Regions from separate parts of the Pseudoalteromonas sp. 1_2015MBL_MicDiv genome, predicted to be linked through region 1. Evidence: predicted binding sites of a transcription regulator. Region 1 holds the regulator's gene; the other holds the start of a gene.

Evidence for each region. Region 1 encodes sigma-54, which starts transcription at its own class of promoters, with help from an activator protein. Its sites were predicted from a motif close to GTTGGCACGNNNNTNGNNT; they were not measured.
Region 2: the regulator sigma-54 is predicted to act here: its motif matches at 1,405-1,423, upstream of AOR04_RS19140 (amidase family protein).

What each region holds. Positions count from the first base shown of each region.
Region 1 is NZ_CP012737.1:3,190,144-3,201,710, reverse strand. Features, by position in the region: gene AOR04_RS14335 (GGDEF/EAL domain-containing response regulator) at 1-285, shown strand, start outside; gene AOR04_RS14330 (YgiQ family radical SAM protein) at 396-2,573, shown strand; gene AOR04_RS14325 (protein disulfide oxidoreductase) at 2,757-3,308, opposite strand; gene mgtE (magnesium transporter) at 3,365-4,723, opposite strand; gene AOR04_RS14315 (HPr family phosphocarrier protein) at 4,825-5,097, opposite strand; gene rapZ (RNase adapter RapZ) at 5,141-5,986, opposite strand; gene ptsN (PTS IIA-like nitrogen regulatory protein PtsN) at 6,006-6,458, opposite strand; gene hpf (ribosome hibernation promoting factor) at 6,463-6,750, opposite strand; gene AOR04_RS14295 (RNA polymerase factor sigma-54) at 6,777-8,276, opposite strand; gene lptB (LPS export ABC transporter ATP-binding protein) at 8,346-9,071, opposite strand; gene lptA (lipopolysaccharide transport periplasmic protein LptA) at 9,068-9,610, opposite strand; gene lptC (LPS export ABC transporter periplasmic protein LptC) at 9,600-10,154, opposite strand; gene kdsC (3-deoxy-manno-octulosonate-8-phosphatase KdsC) at 10,151-10,702, opposite strand; gene AOR04_RS14270 (KpsF/GutQ family sugar-phosphate isomerase) at 10,703-11,567, opposite strand, start outside.
Region 2 is NZ_CP012738.1:352,075-363,641, reverse strand. Features, by position in the region: gene AOR04_RS19150 (TetR/AcrR family transcriptional regulator) at 113-766, shown strand; gene AOR04_RS19145 (putative 4-hydroxy-4-methyl-2-oxoglutarate aldolase) at 770-1,252, shown strand; gene AOR04_RS19140 (amidase family protein) at 1,590-2,795, shown strand; gene AOR04_RS19135 (gamma-glutamyltransferase family protein) at 2,792-4,375, shown strand; gene AOR04_RS19130 (sulfite exporter TauE/SafE family protein) at 4,363-5,187, shown strand; gene AOR04_RS19125 (pyridoxal-phosphate-dependent aminotransferase family protein) at 5,191-6,420, shown strand; gene AOR04_RS19120 (allantoate amidohydrolase) at 6,435-7,718, shown strand; gene AOR04_RS19115 (hypothetical protein) at 7,846-8,148, opposite strand; gene AOR04_RS19110 (DUF1272 domain-containing protein) at 8,192-8,440, opposite strand; gene AOR04_RS19105 (2OG-Fe(II) oxygenase) at 8,434-8,796, opposite strand; gene AOR04_RS19100 (glucan biosynthesis protein) at 9,031-10,569, opposite strand; gene AOR04_RS19095 (hypothetical protein) at 10,917-11,150, opposite strand; gene AOR04_RS19090 (hypothetical protein) at 11,317-11,567, opposite strand, start outside.

The DNA.
Region 1 (11,567 bases):
GGCTTTTCATCTTTAAGTTATATCCAGAGTTTACCAATTGATAGATTAAAAATAGATAGGGCGTTTATTAAAGGTTTACCAAATGATGACACAGGTGCAATAGCTGCTTTGGTTATATCACTTGGTGCTAAGTTGGGTTTAAAAACGATTGCAGAAGGAGTAGAAACGCAGGAACAAGCTAAATTTTTGAAAGATTTAGGGTGCGATGAGGTGCAAGGGTTTATGTATGCCAAGCCGATGCCTGAGCACGAATTAATTGAGTTTATTAATAAGCAAAATAATTAAAGTTAAATTATGATTTTACAGCTAAAGCCACATCACACATTGTAATGTTGTATATATAAACAATGCTATAAGGTATAATTCGCGCCTTTTGTTATTCTACGGCTAAATTTATGAGCACACTCAAAGCTAAGCGCGCCTTATTTTCATACCCTAAATATTGGGCTGAATGTTATGGCACCGCGCCATTTTTACCTACTACACGTGAAGAAATGGATGCACTTGGCTGGGATAGCTGCGACATAATTATTATCAGTGGCGACGCGTACGTTGATCATCCTAGTTTTGGTATGGCGGTAATTGGCCGTGTACTTGAAGCGCAAGGCTTTAGAGTGGGCATTATTGCCCAGCCAGCATGGGACTCTAAAGATGCATTTATGGAGCTAGGCAGACCGAATTTATTTTTTGGTGTAACAGCTGGGAACATGGATTCAATGATCAACCGCTATACTGCCGAAAAGCGTATGCGTCATGATGATGCTTACACACCTGATAACGTCGGCGGTAAACGCCCCGATCGTGCCGTAATGATTTACTCGCAAAAATGCCGTGAAGCATACAAAGGTATCCCAATTGTTATTGGTGGTATTGAAGCTAGCCTTCGTCGTATTGCTCATTATGATTATTGGCAAGAAAAAGTACGTCGTAGTATTTTGTTTGATGCAAAAGCGGATATTTTAATTTATGGCAACGCAGAGCGCCCGTTAGTTGAAGTTGCACACCGTATTGCGGCGGGCGAAACGATGGATACGATTCAGGATATTCGCGGCACGGCTGTTATTCGAAAAGAGCCCCTACCTGGTTGGCGTGGCAGTGATTCTACCGCTATTGATAAAATTGGTAAAATCGACCCTATTCCAAACCCATATGGTGCGGATGATGTTGGCTGTAGTAAATCTGAATTTAAACAAGCCGGTATTGATTTAAAAGCTGAAGCTGCAAAACCAATTATGGTTCAGCCTGCGCGACCTAAACCGTGGGAAAAAACCTACGTTAAGTTACCTGCTTATGAGCAAGTAAGTGTTAACAAACCTTTGTACGCCCACGCCTCGCGCATTTTGCATCAAGAAACAAATCCTGGTTGTGCAAGAGCGCTGTTTCAGCGACACGGCGATCGTTCTATTTGGGTAAACCCGCCAGCATATCCATTAGAAACACATGAAATGGATGCTGTATTTGGTTTGCCGTATCAGCGTATTCCTCACCCAAGTTATGGTGATGCTAAAATACCTGCTTACGATATGATTAAAACATCAGTTAATATTATGCGTGGCTGTTTTGGTGGTTGTTCGTTTTGCTCAATTACAGAGCATGAAGGGCGCATTATTCAAAGTCGTTCGCAAGAATCTATTATTGAAGAAATTGAACAAATTAGAGATAAAGTTCCCGGCTTTACTGGTGTTATTTCTGATTTAGGTGGTCCAACGGCGAATATGTATAAGCTGCGCTGTACGAGCAAAAAGGCCGAGAGTACCTGTAGACGCTTATCATGTGTATATCCTGATATTTGTAAACACATGGATACAGATCATACGCCAACAATAGATTTGTATAAAAAAGCACGTGAAGTTAAGGGTATTAAAAAGGTATTGATTGCTTCAGGTGTACGTTACGATTTAGCTGTACGCGACCCTCGTTACGTTAAAGAGTTAGTAACGCATCATGTGGGTGGCTACTTAAAAATAGCGCCAGAGCATACTGAGGATGGTCCATTATCAAAAATGATGAAACCAGGTATGGGTGCGTACGATCAATTTAAAGAACTATTTGATAAGTACTCTAAAGAAGCCGGTAAAAAGCAGTATTTAATTCCTTACTTTATATCTGCTCACCCAGGTACAAAAGATGAAGACATGGTAAACATGGCTTTATGGCTTAAATCAAACGACTTTAAGCTTGATCAGGTACAAAATTTTTACCCATCACCTATGGCTAATGCGACGACTATTTACCATACAGAGATGAACTCTTTACGTAATATAAAAAACAACTCAGAAGTTGTTCCAGTACCTAAAGGCGCTCGCCAACGTAGATTACATAAAGCTATTTTACGCTACCATGATGCAGCAGGTTGGCCGATGATACGTGAAGCACTACGTAAAATGGGTAAAGCTAATTTAATTGGTAAAGGACCGAACTGTTTAGTGCCTGAAGAAGGGCGTGATGAAAAAATAGGTAAAGGCGGTAAAAAAGGCGGGCGACCAGCATTAACGCGACATACCGGTTTTAGCCAATTTAAAAAGGCAAACACTAAACCAAAAGTAGGTGGTAATCGTCAAAGTACACGTTAGTAATTCAATCTGCCAGTTATTAGTTTAATTGCGATACGCGCTTTTCAGCCTTCGTAATACGTAAGTTGAGTTAACCTTGCTCTTTATTATCAATATTATTGTAGATGATAAAGAGTGAGCTTTTAGAGCCCCCTCTTTGAGCTGCGCGTATTTAGTGCCTATATATTTGCAGTCAGTTCTTCCTTATAACGTTGATGATAACCACAAACGTAATTTAAGTGACCATAACGGCTGAATACCTGTTAGCCCTTGCGTCATTTTATTATCTTTTAAGATTATATAAGATGGCGTGACTTGCCCTTGCCAATCGGTAAATATCTCACTGTGTTGATCGTTGACGGTCGTAAAACTGTAGCCATGATCATTTAGATAGTTATGTAGTTCTTGATCAGAACCTGATTTTATTGCGATGCTCACGACAGGATAATTATTCTCGTTTGCGAGTTCGTTTATGGCAGGGGAGGTAATACTACAAATAGAGCACCAAGTTCCCCAAAAATACACAAGGGTTGGTTTATCTTGGCTCATTGCAGCTAGATCAATGTTTTTCCCTTTATAATCTGTTAATTGTAATTGAGGATTTGCTGGCATGACAGGTTGCCGCCACCAATTGACGGCGGTATAAATGACGAAAAATATAGAGCCATATACCAATACACTTTTTAATATGGATACGCTTTTTTGTTTTAGCGTTTTTTTGGGTGTCACTTTTTTATTCTTGATATTCGTTGTCATAATTGCTGCTTTACCCTAAGTATTTTTTACTTTAGTTATTTGCAAAAAATTCTAATTTATACCAGCAACCAGGTAGCAGTTCCTAAAAAGGCGAATATACCAACAATATCTGTCACAGTGGTTAGCACCACACTCCCTGCAAGTGCGGGGTCTATATTCATTCTTTTAAGTATTATTGGAATACTTGCGCCAGCCACACCAGCCACGACTAAGTTCATAAACATAGCGAAGGCAAGTACACCACCAAGCATAAAGTCCCATTGCCATAGGGCAATAACACCTGCAATTAATAATGACCACAAAATACCGTTTAACGCACCAATGGCAAGTTCTTTTATCATTAAAAAGCGTTGGTTTGTTTGGTTTATATGGCCTACTGCAATACCGCGTATAACAAGCGTTAACGATTGACTTCCTGCAACGCCACCCATAGAAGGGACAATACCGTTTAGTACCGCCAAAATAGGTAAAACATCTAGTGTTCCTTCAAAAAAGCTAGCAACAAAGGCCGCTGCAAGTGCGGTTAGTAAATTGACACCTAACCAAACTGAGCGCTTTTTAGAGCTTTTGAGTACTGGCGCAAAGGTATCTTCTTCATCATCTAGACCGGCTAAGCCTAGTAAACTATGCTCTGCATCTTCTCGAATTACGTCAACAATATCATCGATAGTGACACGACCAAGTAATTGATCGTTATCATCAACAACAGGTGCTGATATCCAATTATGGCGCTCAAATAGTTGCGCGACTTCACTTTCATCCATTGAAATTGGGATTGATTCACAATCTTCATCCATTAAATCGCGAACAATTTTTTCAGGTGGGTTCGTTAATAACGTACTCAGTGATAGAGCGCCTATAAAACAGTTGTGTTTATCAACAACATATAGGTCATCTGTACCTTCTGGTAGCTCCCCACGTAGCCTAATATATCTAAGTACAACATCGAGCGTTACATCAGGACGAATGGTTACCGTATCGGTGTTCATTAGCGCGCCAGCTGAACGCTCTTGATATGAAAGTGCTTGTGTTGCACGTTCACGGTCTTGAATATCCATCGCGCTGACAACGTCTTTATAAACGGTGTCTGGTAAACTACGGAGTACTTCACCTAAGTCATCGTGGCCCATGTCTTCAGTTGCGGCTGCAATGTGCTCAGGTTCCATTTGGGCAATAATGCCTAAACGAACATCTTCGGAAAGCTCTTCAAGAACATCACCTTGTACATCAGGGTCAACCAACTGCCAAAGTAGTCGGCGAATTTTATGCGGCGATGACTCTAATAATAATGCGGTATCACAAGGAGCTGTTTTTGCTAACATCCGCCTAACTTGAACAAATTGACCACTGTTAAGCGACTTTGTCACTTGTTTTAATTGTTGTAGTGGATAGTCTTGTTCAAAAGCTTCAGGCATTGGCGTCCTTATTGATTTTTATATAACTATGGATAGGGAGGTTTATTAATGGGGTAATTAACCACATTTAGTTTATCTTAGTTTCGGTTTTTAGCTAAGTGCTATTCTTCTTCATTAAAGCGTTGTGCTATCAATTGACCAACGGCATGTAAAGCTTGTTCGGCATCAGGGCCCTCACACACTACTTTCACCTCTTTTCCTTGACTGCTTTCCAGTAGCATTAAAGCCAATACACTGTCCCCAGGCGCTTCTTTATCATCTTGATATATCATGATTGAGGCATCAAATTTAATAGCAAGTTGCGCTAATACTGTAGCGGCTCTTGCATGAAGTCCTAATTTATTTTTTATTAAAAAAGTGTCTTCTAAACGCATAAGTTACTCTACCTAAGCTGAACAGATGATTATTTTGAATGAGTTATTTTTCTTGTTCTCTATGGCGGATTTTTACATTTGGATGTGTCATCGAAAAACTTTCACCAATCGTTTGTGCTAAATATACTGAGCGATGTTGCCCGCCAGTACAACCTATAGCAATAGTTAAGTAGCTACGGTTATTTCGCTCTAAATGTGGCAACCATGTTTGTACAAAAGTTTGAATTTGCCAAGTGAACTTTTGGACAATGCTGTGGCTGGCTAAGTAATCCTTTACGGGTTGGTCTAAGCCATTTAAAGGTTTTAATTCTGGCTCCCAATGTGGGTTCGGTAAAAAGCGTGCATCAAAGACATAATCAGCTTCCTTAGGAATGCCGTGTTTAAAGCCAAACGACTCAAAAGTAACAATGAGTTGTTTATCTTTTTTACCCAGAATTTTTTCACGAATTGATTCAGCAAGTTGATGAACACTTAAATCACTCGTGTCGATCATATAGTCAGCGCGAGTAGTGAGAACATCGAGTAGTTCTTTTTCTTTTTTTATAGCTAAATCAAGAGGTAATGAGTCAACTGATAACGGGTGTAGACGGCGAGTCTCAGAAAAACGTTTAATTAATGTTTGATCCTCACTGTCTAGATAAAACAGAGTCGGTTTAGCAAAGCCAGGTAAGTATTCAAGGATATCGTTAAATTCATCTTGCTCTTTTGGTAAATTACGGACATCAATACTAACTGCAATTTTGTCGTAGTTATCAGATACACTTCTCACTAAAGAAGGTAGCAGATTAATTGGAATATTATCTACGCAATAATAACCTAAATCTTCAACTACGCGTAAAGCAACCGATTTTCCAGAACCGGAACGGCCACTTATGATAATTAATTCCATTTATCACCCATTATGTTAATTACGATTGTTCTACAATAACTTGATACAGCTCAGTATCTGATTTTGCGCTGCGTAACTGTTTACAAAAATCTTTATTATTTAGTTTATCAGCTATCGTTGCGAGCGTCTTTAAGTGCTGCTGGTTATCGCCATCAGGTACGATGAGAGCAACAAATATATCAACAGGGCGATTATCTATAGCATCAAAATTAATAGGTGTTTCGCTTACTAATACGAGTGCTAAGGGCTCTTCTGCGCCGCTCATTCGCCCATGAGGGATTGCAATGCCTCTTCCTATACCAGTGCTTCCCAGTTTTTCTCTATTCATTAAGGCGCTGAGAATATCTTGTTGAGAAAGATATGGGAGCTTGTCATGAGCAAGTTGACTGATGAACTCTAAAATTCTTTTTTTACTATTAAAAAGGACCGCAGCTCTGCTGCAGTCCTGGCATATAAGTGAACTTAATTTCATAATATTAGTGTCGAGCAAGCTTCTCTTTGTGTTTAATAACTTGGCGATCGAGCTTGTCAATCAGCGAGTCAATGGCGGCGTACATATCTTGATGTTCAGTAGAGGCAAATAACTCAGCTCCACTTACATGAATCGTTGCCTCAGCTTTTTGGTTTAATTTTTCTATATCAAGAATGACATGAACATTATTAATATGATCTGAGTGTCTTTCTAGCTTCGCAAATTTGGTATTTACATAATCTCTTAATGAATCAGTTACTTCTACGTGACGACCAGTTAAGTTTAGTTGCATAAGCATTACCCTCTTTGTTTAGCGTCTTAAATCAAACTTTTTCGCTGATTTGACGGTGGAATAGCTAGAGATTCGCGATACTTTGCGATTGTACGTCTCGCTACTTTTATTCCTTGCTCAGCTAATATATCTGCAATTTTACTATCACTCAATGGTTTTGCTGAGTTTTCTGCTGCGATTAATTTTTTAATGAGAGCGCGTATTGCTGTTGATGAGCATTCGCCTCCATTTTCAGTACTTACATGGCTTGAGAAAAAATATTTAAGCTCAAAAATACCGCGAGGTGTATGCATATATTTTTGAGTTGTTACGCGTGAAATAGTTGATTCGTGCATTTCGACCATTTCTGCTACATCATTTAAAACCATTGGTTTCATGGCTTCTGGGCCATGCTCAAAAAAACCTTGTTGTTGCTTAACAATACAATTAGTTACTTTTAATAGTGTATCGTTTCTACTTTCTAAACTTTTAATAAACCATTTAGCTTCTTGTAGATGCGAGCGAATAAACTGGCTATCACCACTTGATTTAACGGTGCGTGACATTGCTGCATATTGGCTGTTGACTCTGATTTTAGGCATGCTATCTGGGTTTAGTTCAACAACCCAGCGACCTTTTATTTTTTTCACCGATACATCAGGAATTACATACTCAGATTCTTCTCTAACTATAGTATCCGCCGGTTTTGGGCTAAGAGTATGTATTAAAGTCATTATTTCTTTAAGCTCTTCTTCTTTGAGCTTTGTTTTTTTCATTAATGTACGATAGTCGCGAGCAGCTAATAGATCAATGTGCTCGGTTAAAATCATTTTTGTTTCATTAATATAGGGTGTTTCTTTATCGTATTGGTTCAGCTGAATACATAAGCATTCTTGTAAACTACGTGCTGCAATACCAACAGGGTCAAACAATTGAATTCTTTTTAAAACAGCTTCTATTTCGTCAAGTTCAACTTCGTTGTCTTCTTCGTTCTCTTGATTAAAACTTTCTAAAATTTCTTCGCAGCTCAGCGTTAAAATACCCGAATCATCGACGGCTTCAACAATCGCAATCGCAATCGCTTCATCGGTAGGACTAAAGGGAGTCAGTTGTAGTTGCCACATTAGGTATTCATGGAGCGTTTCAGTTGAGGAGCCTTGGTATATAGATTCATCTTCAGGCATTGGTCCTGATGATGATGCTGGGGCTGCGCTCATATATTCATCCCAACTAACATCCATAGCCATTTCATCACTTAGCGTATCTTTAGCAAGTGCTTCACCACTGTCTTGCTCATATTCGCTCGGAACATCATCAGCATTTGCGCTAACAGTGACATCGTCGTTATCTGCTTTTTGCTCGTTTTTACCAGCAGAATCTTCGGCGTAATCTTGCTCTTCAACCTCTAATAGGGGGTTGCTGTCGAGTGCTTCTTGTATTTCTTGCTGGAGATCCAATGTACTGAGTTGCAACAGGCGAATTGCTTGTTGCAGCTGTGGAGTCATTGTAAGTTGCTGGCCCATGCGCAGCTGTAATGATTGCCTCATGTATCTCTAACAATCCTTTTATGTTGTTATAATTAATACTAGCAGATGCTTAAAGACATGGCGTAAATGTTACAGCCTAAATTGCTCGCCTAAATAAACATCACGTACTGTTTTATCGTTTAATACGTGTTCTGGAGTGCCTGATGCAATTAACTCACCATGAGAAACTATGTAGGCTTTTTCGCAAACATCAAGAGTTTCTCTTACATTATGGTCGGTAATTAACACACCAATACCACGATTTTTAAGATGTTCTATTATTTTCTTTATATCTAACACTGAAATAGGGTCAACACCAGCAAAAGGCTCATCAAGCAATATAAATTTAGGATCAGCGGCTAGTGCTCGCGCTATTTCAACTCGGCGACGCTCGCCTCCTGATAATGCCATACCTTGGCTATCACGAATGTGCTGAATACTAAATTCATCTAATAAATTGTTAAGTGTGTCTTCTCTTGCTTGCTTATTTAGCTCTTTACGTGTTTCTAAAATAGCCATTAAGTTTTGATAAACAGTAAGCTTTCTAAAAATTGATGATTCTTGGGGTAAGTAACCAATGCCTAATCTAGCACGACTATGCATAGGTAAAAGAGTAATATCGTTATCGTCGATAGAAATCTTGCCTTTATCACTAGGTACAAGGCCTACAATCATATAAAACGTTGTGGTTTTACCTGCACCATTAGGGCCAAGTAACCCGACTATGCTGCCAGCCTTTACTTCCAGACCTACATTTTTTACAACTTCACGGCCTTTATAACTTTTAGCTAATAGTTCTGCTTTTAATGTACTCATGGCTGACCTTTATCGTTTTTTTCTTTTTTAGTCTCAATAGGTACTAAAATAGTATGCACACGATCGGTTGAGTTTTCGTCTTTTTCAGCGCTAATTAATTGCTGTTGCATATCGTAAGTAATACTCTTGGCATTTATTTTTTGACCCGCTTGCGATACTTGTGCATCGCCAATAAGGGTTAAAAATCGTTTAGCTACATCATAACGAACTTCGTTTGCGCTGGCGCTCATTATAGTGCCGTCAGTTTGTTTTTCTTCGAAATATGCAGGGCTACCAGTTGCAATTAGTAGCTGTTTATTATCGCCTAATTCATCACGTTTATGTACTTCTAAACGGTCGGCTGTAATACGGCGGTTGCCGTGAATAATCTCAACATTTTTTTCAAAAATTCCGACGTTTTCTTTTAATTGGCCTTCTTGTTTGTCGGCACTTATTGATATTTGATTCGCTGCAGGTTGAATCGCTTGTTCAGCAGCGCTAAGGTTGAAAGCTAGTATAAGTGTCGGAATAATAAGTATTTTTGAAATTTTATTGGTCATAATATATAGTTCGCGTATGGTTAATAAGTTTTATCACTTCAGTTTTTAAATCGGCTTCAAGGCCTTTACCGGTGATCTTTAAATTGGGTCCCGTAACAATAACGGGTTGCTCTGAACGCATCGTGAGTAGTTTTATATCTACTTGAATATTATCCGCATTAATCTTGTCTATCATTGCATTATCAGTAAGATTCTTGGCAACCACGTTACCTTCTAAAATTAATTGTTTTCCTTCATATAACGTTGCTTCGTCTGCATTTATTCGCCATGTTTGTTTTTCGTTATATAAGGTGAAAATGGGCTTTTCAAAAAAGGTAAAGCCTAACTGTTGATATAATTCCATTTTAGCAGCTGTAACTTTATGATTAATTTTACCATTTTCATCATAGGCCGTTTGTTTTAGCTCAATAGCAATATAATCAGGCTTAGCGATAACTTCAGCTTCAACCTGAGCTGTCATATTTGTTTGTGCAAAATAAGGGTACCAAAGCCAAACCATACAGCTGATGAATAAAACGCTTAAAATTATGCGCGCTGTATTCATGAACTAGTACCTTTGCTAGTAAGTGGTTTGTCGTTCTCTAGCATAAGTAAGTCGGTTAGTTCTCTCACTGCGCCAAAACCACCCAGCATCTGTGTCGTGTAATGTGATAAACGCTTGATTAGTGGGTGAGCATCGTTAACTGCAACGGCAAACCCGACTAATTCCATTACCGGCATATCGGGGCCATCATCACCAATGTAGGCAATTTGATCATCACTTAGGTGAAGCTTGTTTTTTAGCTCTTCGTAAGCAATAAGCTTGTTTTCTTGACCTTGATAAATATGTTGTACTGTTAAACTGGTCATACGTTGTTGCACTATCTGCGAATGGCGACCAGTAATAACAGCCACTTCAAAGCCACTGTTTATAAGCGCTTTAATGCCAAAACCATCTTTTGTATTAAATGCTTTGAGCTCTTCACCTTGATTGCCAAGATAAATTCGGCCATCAGAAAATACACCATCAATATCGCATATAAGTAATTTTACTTTTTTAGCACGTGCTTTTGCATCAGCACTCAGCGGTTGATAGAGTTCTTCAAATTGCATTTATAATACTCCTGCTTTTAATAAGTCTTGCATATTTAGTGCGCCAATAGGCTGGTTTTGCTCATTAACAACAATCAAGCCATTTATACGTTTGTGTTCCATTATATTAAGCGCTTCAGCAGCTAAAATATCTTGTGTAGCTGTTGTGCATGACCTAGTCATAACAAGGTCTATTTGTGTTGTATGAATATCTAGTCTTTGCTCTAAAATACGGCGTAAATCACCGTCGGTAAATAATCCCACTAGCTGATTACTTTTATCAACAATGGCTGTCATACCAAGGCCTTTGGCTGACATTTCAATAAGTGCATCTTTTACGGTTTGTGAGACGCTAATAATAGGTGTATTTGCGCCGCTGTGCATAACATCTTTTAAGGTTAGTAATAATCGTTTGCCTAAACTGCCCCCAGGGTGAGAAAGCGCAAAATCATCGGCGGTAAAACCACGAGCTTCTAACAGAGCCACTGCCATCGCATCGCCCATAGCAAGAGTCGCTGTAGTGCTCGCCGTTGGTGCTAACCCTAAAGAGCATGCTTCTTTTTCTACTTTAATGCATACATGTACATTTGCATGTGTTGCCATGGTCGATTTAGTATTGCCTGTCATGGCGATTATTTTTGCGCCAAGGCGTTTTAAAACAGGGATAATATTTAAAACTTCACTCGTCTCACCTGAGTTTGAAATAAGCATGACAACATCGTTTTTGGTGATCATTCCTAAATCGCCATGGCTAGCTTCGCCTGGGTGTACAAAAAAGGCAGGGCTTCCTGTACTTGCAAGTGTTGCTGCAATTTTATTACCTATGTGGCCTGATTTACCCATGCCAATAACAATAATTCGACCTTCGCAGTCAAACATTAATTGG
Region 2 (11,567 bases), on a different replicon from region 1:
AAGTTAATAGCTTAAACCTCTCGTTTGTTTTTAGCATTCACCTTTTTTAGTAATTGACCTTTTGGTCAGTAAAGCTACAATCAATCAATACGTTAAACACGCAAACTCTATAATGACCACACAAATAAAGCCAAATAAAAAAGAAGTGACACGCGAGAAAAACCAAAAACTAATTTTAGATGCCGCCGAGCAATTGTTTTCGCAATTAGGTTACGACGGAGCAAGTATGAGCATGGTTGCTAAAGAAGCGCAGGTGCCAAAAGCTAATATTTTGTATTACTTTAAAAGTAAGGATGGTCTGTACGAGTCTGTGATCGACCGCATAATAGCTAATTGGAACTTAGGGCTTGATAACGTCACAATTAACGACGATCCAGCTACCGTGCTTTATAACTATATTAAAAGCAAAGTAATACTCGCCGTAAATCAGCCAATGCAATCTCGCTTATTTGCCAGTGAAATACTGCGCGGTGCACCTTATTTACAAAACTACTTTAGAACCAATACCCGCCCTTGGGTTAAACAAAAGGTTGATGTACTTCAAGCATGGATGGACGCAGATAAAATGGATAAGGTTGATCCCTACCATTTGCTCTTTACTATTTGGTCTACCACGCAATATTACGCCGACTTTCAGGCTGAGGTTTTACTCGTAATGAACAAATTAGAGTACGACGAAACCGATGTGGCACAAATTACGCAATCAATTGCCCACATAATTTTAAAAGGTATTGGTCTTAAAATACCTGAGCAAAGTGAGACTTAACCCATGACATCCTTTACTACACCCGATTTATTTGACGATCATCGCGATAACGTGCAAGTAGCAGACAGCGGCCTTTATCACTTTGGTAAAAAAACCACGTTTTATGGCAAAGTAGTTACCGTTACCTGCCCAGAAGACAACTCTTTTGCCGCCGATATATTGCATGAAAATGGTAAAGGTAAAGTGTTAGTTATAAACGGGTTTGCGAGCAAACGCTTTGCGTTTATAGGCGATATTATGGCTGAGCGTGCCCTAAATAATGGCTGGGAAGGCGTAATAATAAATGGCTGTTGCCGAGATATTGAGATACTTGCCACGATGAACTTACCTGTAATGGCGCTAGGCTCTACACCGCGTAGTACCTTAAAGCGCGGCTTTGGTGATAAAAACCAAGCTGTTACCATGCTTAGCACCACTATTGAACCTAACGATTGGGTTTACGCCGATATTAACGGTTTAATCATCAGTAAAACGCCCCTTATTTAGCACTCAAAACCATATAAATAGAGACCAACTTGGTGCACCTACGCACCAAGTTGGTTTGTTTTAGCTCATTTTAATCTCACTATTTCTACAGCCCACATTTACAAACCTCATACAACCCAATAAAACCTGACCAGTTGGACAGGATTTTAATTTATGGCATTCCTCTTGCTTAGGTTTTAAACAATATAATAAGCTAAACGATTAAAAAGCGGATCAGGCTCTGTAAAATAAAAACAAGATGTTACGCAGTGAGCTGAAAAATAATAAAAATTAATCCGTCTTTTTAATCACTCTAAATCTGAACTGCTTGGTCAGATTTTTTATAACGAGTGGTGATATGAGTACCAAAAATAATAATACGACCGGTATTTTTTGTGACCATGGTCCTACCCTGTGGCAAACAAACCAATCTGGTCTACTTGCAAACAATCGCTTAGCTGTAAAAGATGTATTTGCAGTAAAGGGCGAGCGTAACAGCGCAAGCAACCCACACTGGTTTAAAACAGCTAAACCGGCTCAAAATACGGCAAGCTCGGTTACTAAGCTCATGACCGCTGGTTGTAACTTTATAGGCTTTACCCACACAGACGAACTGGCTTATAGCTTAGAGGGTAATAATATACATTATGGCGCTGCGCAAAATCCTAAATTAAAAGGGCATGCCTGCGGTGGTTCGAGTATGGGGTCTGCTGCATCCGTTGCTGCAAACTTAGCTGATATTGGCTTAGGCACCGACACTGGCGGCTCAATTAGAATACCCGCCAGCTATTGTGGTTTATATGGCATAAGGCCAAGCCATAACGTGGTTGAAAAAGACGGCCTAATACCGTTGGCTCCGCCTTTTGATACCATAGGTTGGCTTACCCAAAGCGCCGAGCTATTAAGCGATGTAGGTAATGTACTGTTACCAAATCAAGCTATTAATAACGTTGATACCTTAGTTATTTGCGAGCCGTTATTTGAACTCGTTGACCCTGCTTTACAAGCCCCACTTAAAAAATTGCTTGAAAAAACCAAGCCTAATTTTAAACACCATAAAGAATTTGAACTACCTAACAGCAGCTTATTAAACGAACTGGCTGATAGTTTTAGAATACTGCAAGGGCGAGCAATCGCAAAAACGCATAAAGATTGGCTTCAATTGCAGGGGCAACTTCCCCAGTTTGCTCCAGCAATTGCGGCACGTTTTAATATGGCGCTTGCCCTAACTGATCAAGAAGAACAAGAAGCACTAAAAGTACAAACCCAATGGCAAACACTAATAGCTAAAAACCTAAATACAAACAGCTGTTTATTTTTGCCAACCACACCCACAACCGCACCTAAATTAGGCGCCGACACAAGCGCCTTACGCATGCAAATTATTACGCTTTCGGCAATTGCAGGGCTTAGTGGCTCAGCGCAAGTGCATTTACCGCTGGCTGATTTAGCAAATGATCATCCGTATGGTTTTTCATTAATGATGAGCCACGGTAACGATAAAAGCCTACTTGCTTGCGTTAAGCACCTAGCTGCACACTTTAAACAAGGCACAACGGCATGACCACACACAACATTGCATTTACCGCATCTCATTTTTCGGCCACTGAGGCGGGTATAAATATACTAAAACAAGGCGGTACAGCTACCGAGGCTATGGTAGCGGCTGCCGCTGCGATTAGCGTTGTATATCCACATATGAACTCAATTGGTGGCGACAGCTTTTGGCTTATCGATAACCCAAACCAAAAAACGCCTACCGCTATTGACGCCTGCGGCCGCGCAGCAACTAATACAACGCCCTATAACACGCTCACGCAAATACCAGAGCGCGGCGGATTAAGCGCACTAACTCAAGCGGGCACAATACGCGGCTGGCAAAAAGCGCTTGAACTAGATGAGCACGCAGCACTACCACTGTCAAAAATTTTAGCACCTGCTATTGAACTTGCTCGCGAGGGTTTTACCGTTACAAAAAGCTTGCAAGCAGGCTGCGAAAAGCTAGCCGCTGCTAACAATACCAATGAGGCGTTTAAAAACCTCTACATACCCAATGGCAAGCCCTTACAAGCAGGTCAACATTTTAAAAACCCTAAACTTGCAGCAACGTTTGAATACCTAGCAAAGCATGGTTTAAACGCATTTTATGAAGGCGCACTTGCCAACTCATTTGCCGCCGACTTAGCAAAAGCAGGCAGCTCAATTACAGCAGGTGACATTGCAAATACTAAAGCCGAGGTAGTTACTGCGCTAAATGCAAACCTCAGTGGTATTGATTGCTACAACTTACCCGCGCCAACACAGGGCGTGCATTCACTACAAATAATTGGTTCCGTAAATAAGTTAAAGCATTTAGCTAAAACCGATGCCGACTGGACGCACTTAATTGTTGAGGCAACTAAGCAAAGCTTTACGCATCGCCCTACCCTTTGGGCTGACCCTGATGTGTTAGGGGATGATTATAAAAACGCACTAACCGATAATCGCTTAAGCGAACTTGCTAATAATATTGATATGAGTAAAGCCAAAAAATGGCCATTTAACGCAGAGCCTGGCGATACTGTGTGGATGGCAGCCAGAGATAAAAACGGGCAATTAGTCAGCTTTATTCAAAGTATTTACTGGGAATTTGGCAGCGGAATATTAATGAGTGAAGGCGGCTTTGTGTGGAATAACCGTGGTTTAAGCTTTAGTTTAAACAATCAAGATACCAACGCCCTTGCTCCAAATAAAAAGCCCGCTCATACACTTAACCCAGCACTGGCAAAGTTTAGCGATGGTCGTCGACTTGCTTACGGAACAATGGGCGGTGAAGGGCAGCCACAAACTCAAGCCTCTGTTTTTGCAGGCTATGCGTGGCGAAATAAATCAATAAAACAAGCAATTAGCGACCCTCGTTGGTTACTTGGACGCACATGGGGCGATACAAGTACAAATTTAAAAATTGAAAAAGAGTTAGTTTTTCATATAGAACATGAATTAAATCAACGTGACCACGATTGGGTAAGCGTTGATAATAATAACGAAATGATGGGGCACGCTGGGGCTATTTTAGATACACCTACAAGCCTTGAAGCTGCAACAGATCCTCGTTCAGATGGACGTGCAACAGTAACTACAGCAGGAACACAATGTCAGAAATAATAAATCAATGGCCAATTATAGTAGCCTTAATAGCAACCGGTATTTTTGCCGGTATTTTAGCAGGACTTTTTGGTGTAGGCGGCGGTATTGTTATCGTCCCTGTGCTGTATTTTTTACTGCAAGGTTTTGGCGTAAGCCCAGAGTCGGCAATGATGATAGCCACCGCTACATCACTTGCAACCATAGTACCTACTTCGCTTTCATCTATTCGCTCGCATCATAGCAAAGGGAATATTGACCTTGCGCTAATAAAATACTGGGCACCATTTATTTTAGTTATGGCCGTTGTAGGCAGCTACTTAGCGCACTCAATACGCGGTAATGCACTGGTACTTATGTTTGCCTGTATTGCTATTTTAGTCAGTTTAAACATGCTATTTAGAGCCGGCGCACCCGCGCTTGTAAAACAACTACCAGGTAAATTTGGTCAAGGCGTTATGGCAAGTATTGTAGGTGGTTTGTCGGTAATGATTGGCATAGGCGGCGGCACTATTGGCGTACCTATGCTAAACGCATTTAATGTACGTGCCCATGTTGCAGTAGGTACTGCGGCCGTTTTTGGTTTATTGATTGCGCTACCTGGCGTTATTACTTTATTAAGTATTGGCACAACGCCAACCGATGCTCCCCTAGGTACGTGGGGGTTGGTTAACCTCCCTGCCTTTTTTCTTATTATTCCGCTAACTATTTTATTTGCGCCTATTGGCGTAAAGATTGGTAGCAAACTGGATCAAAAACAACTAAAACGCGCCTTTGCCGTTGTCTTAATGATAACCGGCGTACGCATGCTTATTCAGACTCTGGGAGCCTAAAATATGTTTAATAACACGCAAGTTCAAACCTTAAACCCACCACAGCGTTTATTAATGGGACCAGGCCCAATTAATGCCGACCCTCGTGTTTTACGTGCTATGTCGGCGCAGCTTATAGGTCAATACGATTCAGTAATGACCGGTTTTATGAACGAAACCATGGCACGTTACCGCGAAATTTTTAAAACAAAAAACGAATGGACCATGCTAATAGATGGCACATCGCGCGCTGGGATTGAAGCCGTACTGTGCTCTATTTTGCGCCCAGGCGATAAAGTATTGGTGCCAATTATGGGGCGTTTTGGGCATTTACTGGCTGAAATTGCAGAACGCGTTGGCGCAAAGGTGCACACAATAGAAGTACCGTGGGGCGAAGTGTTTACGCCAGAGCAAATCGAAAAAGCCATTGTTGATGTAAAACCCCATGTACTTGCTATGGTACAAGGCGATACATCCACCACCATGAACCAACCTCTTGAGCATATTGGCGATATTTGCCAAAAGCACGATGTACTATTTTACTGCGATGCCACCGCATCTATTGTGGGTAACGAACTTCCTGTCGATGAATGGAAACTCGATGCACTTTCGGTTGGCCTGCAAAAATGTTTAGGCGGACCTTCTGGGTCAGCGCCATTGACACTAAGCGACAAATGCGCCGAGTGGATCCAAAAACGTAAAAAGGTAGAGGCAGGTATTCGCACGGCCGATCATATCGACGGCACAGAGCCATTTGTACGCTCAAACTACTTTGATTTAGGCATGATAATGAATTACTGGGGCGAGGAGCGCCTAAATCATCATACCGAAGCCACCAGCATGTTGTATTGCGCCTCAGAATGTGCTCGCATTGTTATTGAAGAAGGCGTGGATAACTGCGTAGCGCGCCACACATTACATGGCGATGCCATGCTAACAGGCATTCAAGCGCTCGGCTTAAATGTATTTGGTGATTTAACACATAAAATGAACAACGTACTGGGTGTGTGTATACCCGAGGGCATTAATGCCGATCACGTACGCGGACAAATGCTAACCGATTTTGGAATAGAAATTGGCACCTCGTTTGGCCCACTGCATGGAAAAATTTGGCGTATTGGCACTATGGGCTACAACGCCCGCAAAGATGCTGTATTACAAACACTTGCAAGCTTAGACGCTTGCTTACATGCCAACGGTTACAAAGGCCCTAAAGGCGAAGCCGCCATTGCCGCCCTTGCTCACTATAAATAAAAAAAGGATTTAGCATGACGATTGTAAGCCCACAACACAGCCCTTTATTAGATAAAGAACTTGCTGATGAATACGCAACACGCGCTTTATCTCGCTGTAAAACCCTCAGCGCACTATCGCAAATGCAAGGCGGTATTCACCGTGTGTACTTATCAAAAGAGCACAAAGAGTGTAACGCCGTTACTGCATCGTGGATGGTTGAGGCAGGCATGCAATCGTGGCAAGACGAAGTGGGCAACCTTTGGGGGCGGCTTAAATCATCAAACCCACATGCTAAACGTTTAATTATAGGGTCGCACCTCGACACCGTACCAAACGCAGGTGCATTTGATGGTATTTTAGGTGTACTACTGGGGATAGAAATTGCCGCGCTTGCACATAAGTTAAAGCTCGACCTGCCCTTTCATTTAGATATAGTGGGCTTTTGCGATGAAGAAGGCACCCGCTTTGCCACAACTTTAATTGGCTCAAAAGCACTCGCTAACGAATTTGACCCACAGTGGCTAAACATTGAAGACACAAACGGCATAACTATGCGCCAAGCCATGCTCGACTTTGGCTTAAATCCCAGCGACTACGCAAAAGCCGCACTAAATAAAAGCGAATTACTAGGTTACTGGGAAACTCATATAGAGCAAGGTCCGGTGCTCGAATCGGTTAATCAGGCGTTAGGCGTTGTAACGGCTATTGCAGGGGCAAAACGCGCCATGCTTACCCTAACAGGCCAAAGCGGTCATGCAGGCACTACGCCTATGAATTTACGTCAGGATTCGTTAGCAGGCTGCGCCGAATTAGTAACCGAAATTGAAAAACTAGCAAGCAATGCTAAAAATGGCGAAGTAGCCACCGTAGGGCAAATACAGTCTCGCCCAGGCGCTACAAACGTGATTGCAGGTAAAACAACCATAAGCCTAGACGCACGCGCACAAAGCGACACCGATCTCGCTAACTTACTAAGCGCCATACAAAGCAGCGCACAGTCTATAGCAAGCAAACGCAATTTAACGCTTGATTGGCAATGGACTCATGCCGCCGATGCCGTAGCGTGCGACACCACTATTCAGCATTTATTTTCAAGCGCATGTAAACTCAATAACCAAGCATCGCCTTCACTTGCCTCAGGCGCAGGGCACGATGCAATGGCAATCGCTCCAATTTGCCCCGTTGGCATGTTGTTTATACGCAGCCCTGGCGGTATAAGCCATCACCCAGCAGAAGCGGTTATCGACAGCGATGTAACAAAGGCACTCAGTGTAATGTACAGCGCGCTTTTACTTTATGTGAAAGAGTGTGAGTGATTTAAGGTAATCGAGTAAACCAAGTATATTAACTTGGTATGCTTAGGGGCTTAAACCTCCTCAAAGTCATTTGGAGGTTATTACTGAAGGCAGGTAAATGCAGGAATATACGTTATTTAAAGTAGCTTTATCGGGCTGCCCTTTGCTCTTTTAGGCTAAGGCGTTTATGTGAGCTATATACATGTTGAATGTTTGTACCATTAACCAAATATGCATCCATTTCGACGGTAATTAAACCCGATAATGGCTTGATTTCTAGAACACCCAACTCACCTAAATTTGCAGATAGTAAAGTATTATTCCTAAAAGCGAACAAAGTCTTGTCAGTATCTCGTAAGTCACCATTTACATATAATTTAGCACCACTAAACCAAGCGTTAATTATTTTAACTTTGATTGACTTAACAGTAAATTCAAAGGATTTTCTCATCAGACCTCCATACCCAGAAATGTAATTATTACACTTTATGTTTTTATGTGTTTAGCGCACAAACACTTTCTTTTAATACCCGTTTAGTCGATGCTGGGTAATTTTTTAGTGCAGCCAAAGGGCGAATTGGCCGCTGAACCAAATTACCTGAGCAGTTTGGGCACACGTTATTTAATACCGTTTGAGCACAGCCCGAACAAAATGTGCATTCAAATGAACAAATAAAAGCCTCTGTGGACTGTGCAGGTAGATTCTTATCACAACATTCACAATTAGGTCTTAAATCTAGCATTTAGAGCTCCCTTTTATCCACCCAATGCTGAGTAAATATCTATTACCTTTTATAACTTTTGATACCTGATGCTCACTTACATCAGGGCGGAATAGCTTAACCCGCTTTGTTTCAAATATCGGATTACTACAAATAAACTCACCACCCAAATCTGCTTTTTTAAGCACTATATTCAATCGATAGTGTTTACCAGATTCAACTTTGTCTGTGTGTGGTGCTATTTCACTTCCTTGTGGGAATTTAAGCAAATATGTATCAAATTTAATTGGCCACGTAGCACCACAAATCAACATTTTATCGTAGCCTGATTTTTGTCGGCCTCGCTCCCAACAAAATAATTTACTCAAAAAAAACATACAATCCCTCGAAACAGCTAACAAGCTGCAGGTTAACTCGTTTTTTATTTTTATTGATAAACAAACCATAGCCGAGTTCATATTTTGATTCAATCGTTTACTGTATTTTACGTGGGATATAAAAGGGAGTTTTAATGGTGTTTTGATTGGCGTTTTAAAAGACATTATGGTGGCTATAATTGACAGAAAATCAAAATATAGCCACCCGTTTTACTTTAATGCTTATTTAAAGTCTTATTTAATAGTTACCTTTGCATCACTTACCCATGTCTCAGTTATAGCTTCATCATTTTTATCAACTAAATACGCGCGTATGTTCACCGGATTGTTGTTAGCTTGTTTGTAGTCAAACGCTAATCGCCATTGGTTTGTACCAACTACCGGATAAACCCCAATAGGCTCTAGTATTTCACCATTGCTGGCTTCAACAATCGGCTTTATACCACTTTTGTTATCTAAGCCTTTAAATACTGGACCTTCAAAATCAATCACCATTTTATTAACGCCTTCAGGAATAGGCTGGCCGGGAATTCCGCCTAAGCCTTGGCGAGTATTTACAACGCTTGCAAGGTTTTTTGATTTTGGATCGAGTGGACGCCATTCAATATCATAAGAAAAGGTAAACTCATCACCTTTGCGCGCCTCTTTTTCGGGCACCCAGTAGGCAACAATGTTGTCAAACGTTTCATCTTTTGTTGGAATCTCGATTAACTGAACTGCGCCTTTGCCCCAATCGCCAGTAGGTTTAATCCACGCTGATGAACGCTTATTGTAAAATACGCCGTCGTCTTGGTAGTTATTAAAGTCACGGTCTCTTTGGATTAAACCAAACCCTTTTGGGTTCTCATCGATAAAGCTATTGGTCGACACCGACTGAGGATTATTTAATGGGCGCCAAACGTATTGACCCGATCCTGTGTGAATCGCCAGGCCATCGCTATCGTGAATTTCTGGGCGCCAATCTTTAGCTTCTGTTTTATCTTTTTGTGAGTACCAATACATACTGGTTAACGGTGCTACGCCTAAGCGTTCAACATCGGCGCGCATATACAAATTAGCGCTCACTGAGATGATATGGCCTTTGGCTTCTTTGTTATCTTTGCTTAAACCAAATCGATAAGCACCAGTGATAGAAGGCCCTTCAAGCAATGCCCAAACAGACACGCTTTCACCTTTTTTCTCTGCGGGGCCAATCCAAAATGCAGAAAAGCGCGGAAATTCTTCTGGCTGATTCATACCCGTATTAATTGCAATACCTCGAGCCGACAGTCCATATTGCCCCTCTGGCCCGTCGGTACGAAAATAAGACGCGCCTAAAAAAGATATCCAATCGGGTTTCATATCTGGGCGCATTATTCTAAAGCCTGCAAATCCAAACCCCTCTGGGAGATCGTGAGCTGGGCTGTCATCAGGCATATCAAAAACGTCATTACTAAAAGGTATGTTTTGAACCTGATTTTTATCATCTCTGATGTAAATACTTACTGGCTCAGGAAAATATCGCCCAGGATAAAATAATTGTACAGGTGCCTTTTTTCCACTTGGATATAAGGTTTCATCTTCTTTAAAGCGTATTTTCCAATGTTCGTCATACGTAATTTTATCGATTAACTCCGGCGCTGGCACCTTGGTTTCTGTATAGGGCTTTTTGGCTGAGGCTTTTGCCAGCGCTTTTAAGTCTTCGAATGAAAACTCCGTTTGATCTACTGTTTCTGTCGCGTAAGACGACATCGAAGTGCTAAAAATAATTGCGATAAATAACTTTAATTTCATAAAAAGAATGTCCAATAAATTGAGTCAAATAAAAATGGGAACGCTGCACGAACGTATGTTTAGCTTAAAGTTCTGTATGGATATTACGTCACGCAATATGAACTAGCGTTTACTAAAGTATTGTTATTTGACTACAGGACCTCCCATAATTAATTTTTTTAGGGTATTGGTTTTAATAGAAATTGCGCGCGTTTAATGATATCGCTGAAGTGAAAATAAGTGGAATAGCGCAATTGATTATTAGATCGCTGGTATTCAAATGGATAAGGGTTGTATTTAAGTGGTGGAAAACGAAGAGGCTCACCACTTTTAAAACTTGCAATTAATGGCTGGATTTTACTTGGCCCTCACTTCAGGGCATGTTTTGAAGTTAATTTTTCAATGGCATTTTTAGCTTCTTTCAAACTTACACCATGAACAGATCTATAATATTTTATTGCTCTAACTTTATGACCTGATTTTAAAGCAACAATAACATCATCTTCAGTTATGCTGCCATGCTTAGGTATTGAGTTACCAAATATTAATATAAATAAAACTGCAATAACCGCTAAAACACCCCAAATATATTCAATTTCCATAAATATCCTCGATGTTCGAAAAATAATGAGCCTGTAGATTAACTCGTTTTCTATTTGTTTTTATTGATAATCAAACCATAGCTGAGTTCCTCTTTTGTTTGTAATAATGTTCACCAAGAGCAAAATGTATTTTTATCTTATTTTAATTATTCTTATTGGCTACTGGTTAAATAGCCTTTCGCATTTTATTTAATAACTCGTAGCATGCTTTATACAACAGTATTTCCATGTCTTCGTTATGATACAAAGGACCCCAACGAAAAAAGCCTCTTAAGCTAAATTTTTTAGCTATGAATTCGCGCCACGTAACAGATTTAGAAACGCTGAACGTTTTAATCGTCTTGTTGTGTTTAATGTTATACAAGCGCGATACTAACTTAACTTTTGGTCGCCAAAATAGCGGAATAATAGCTGTAT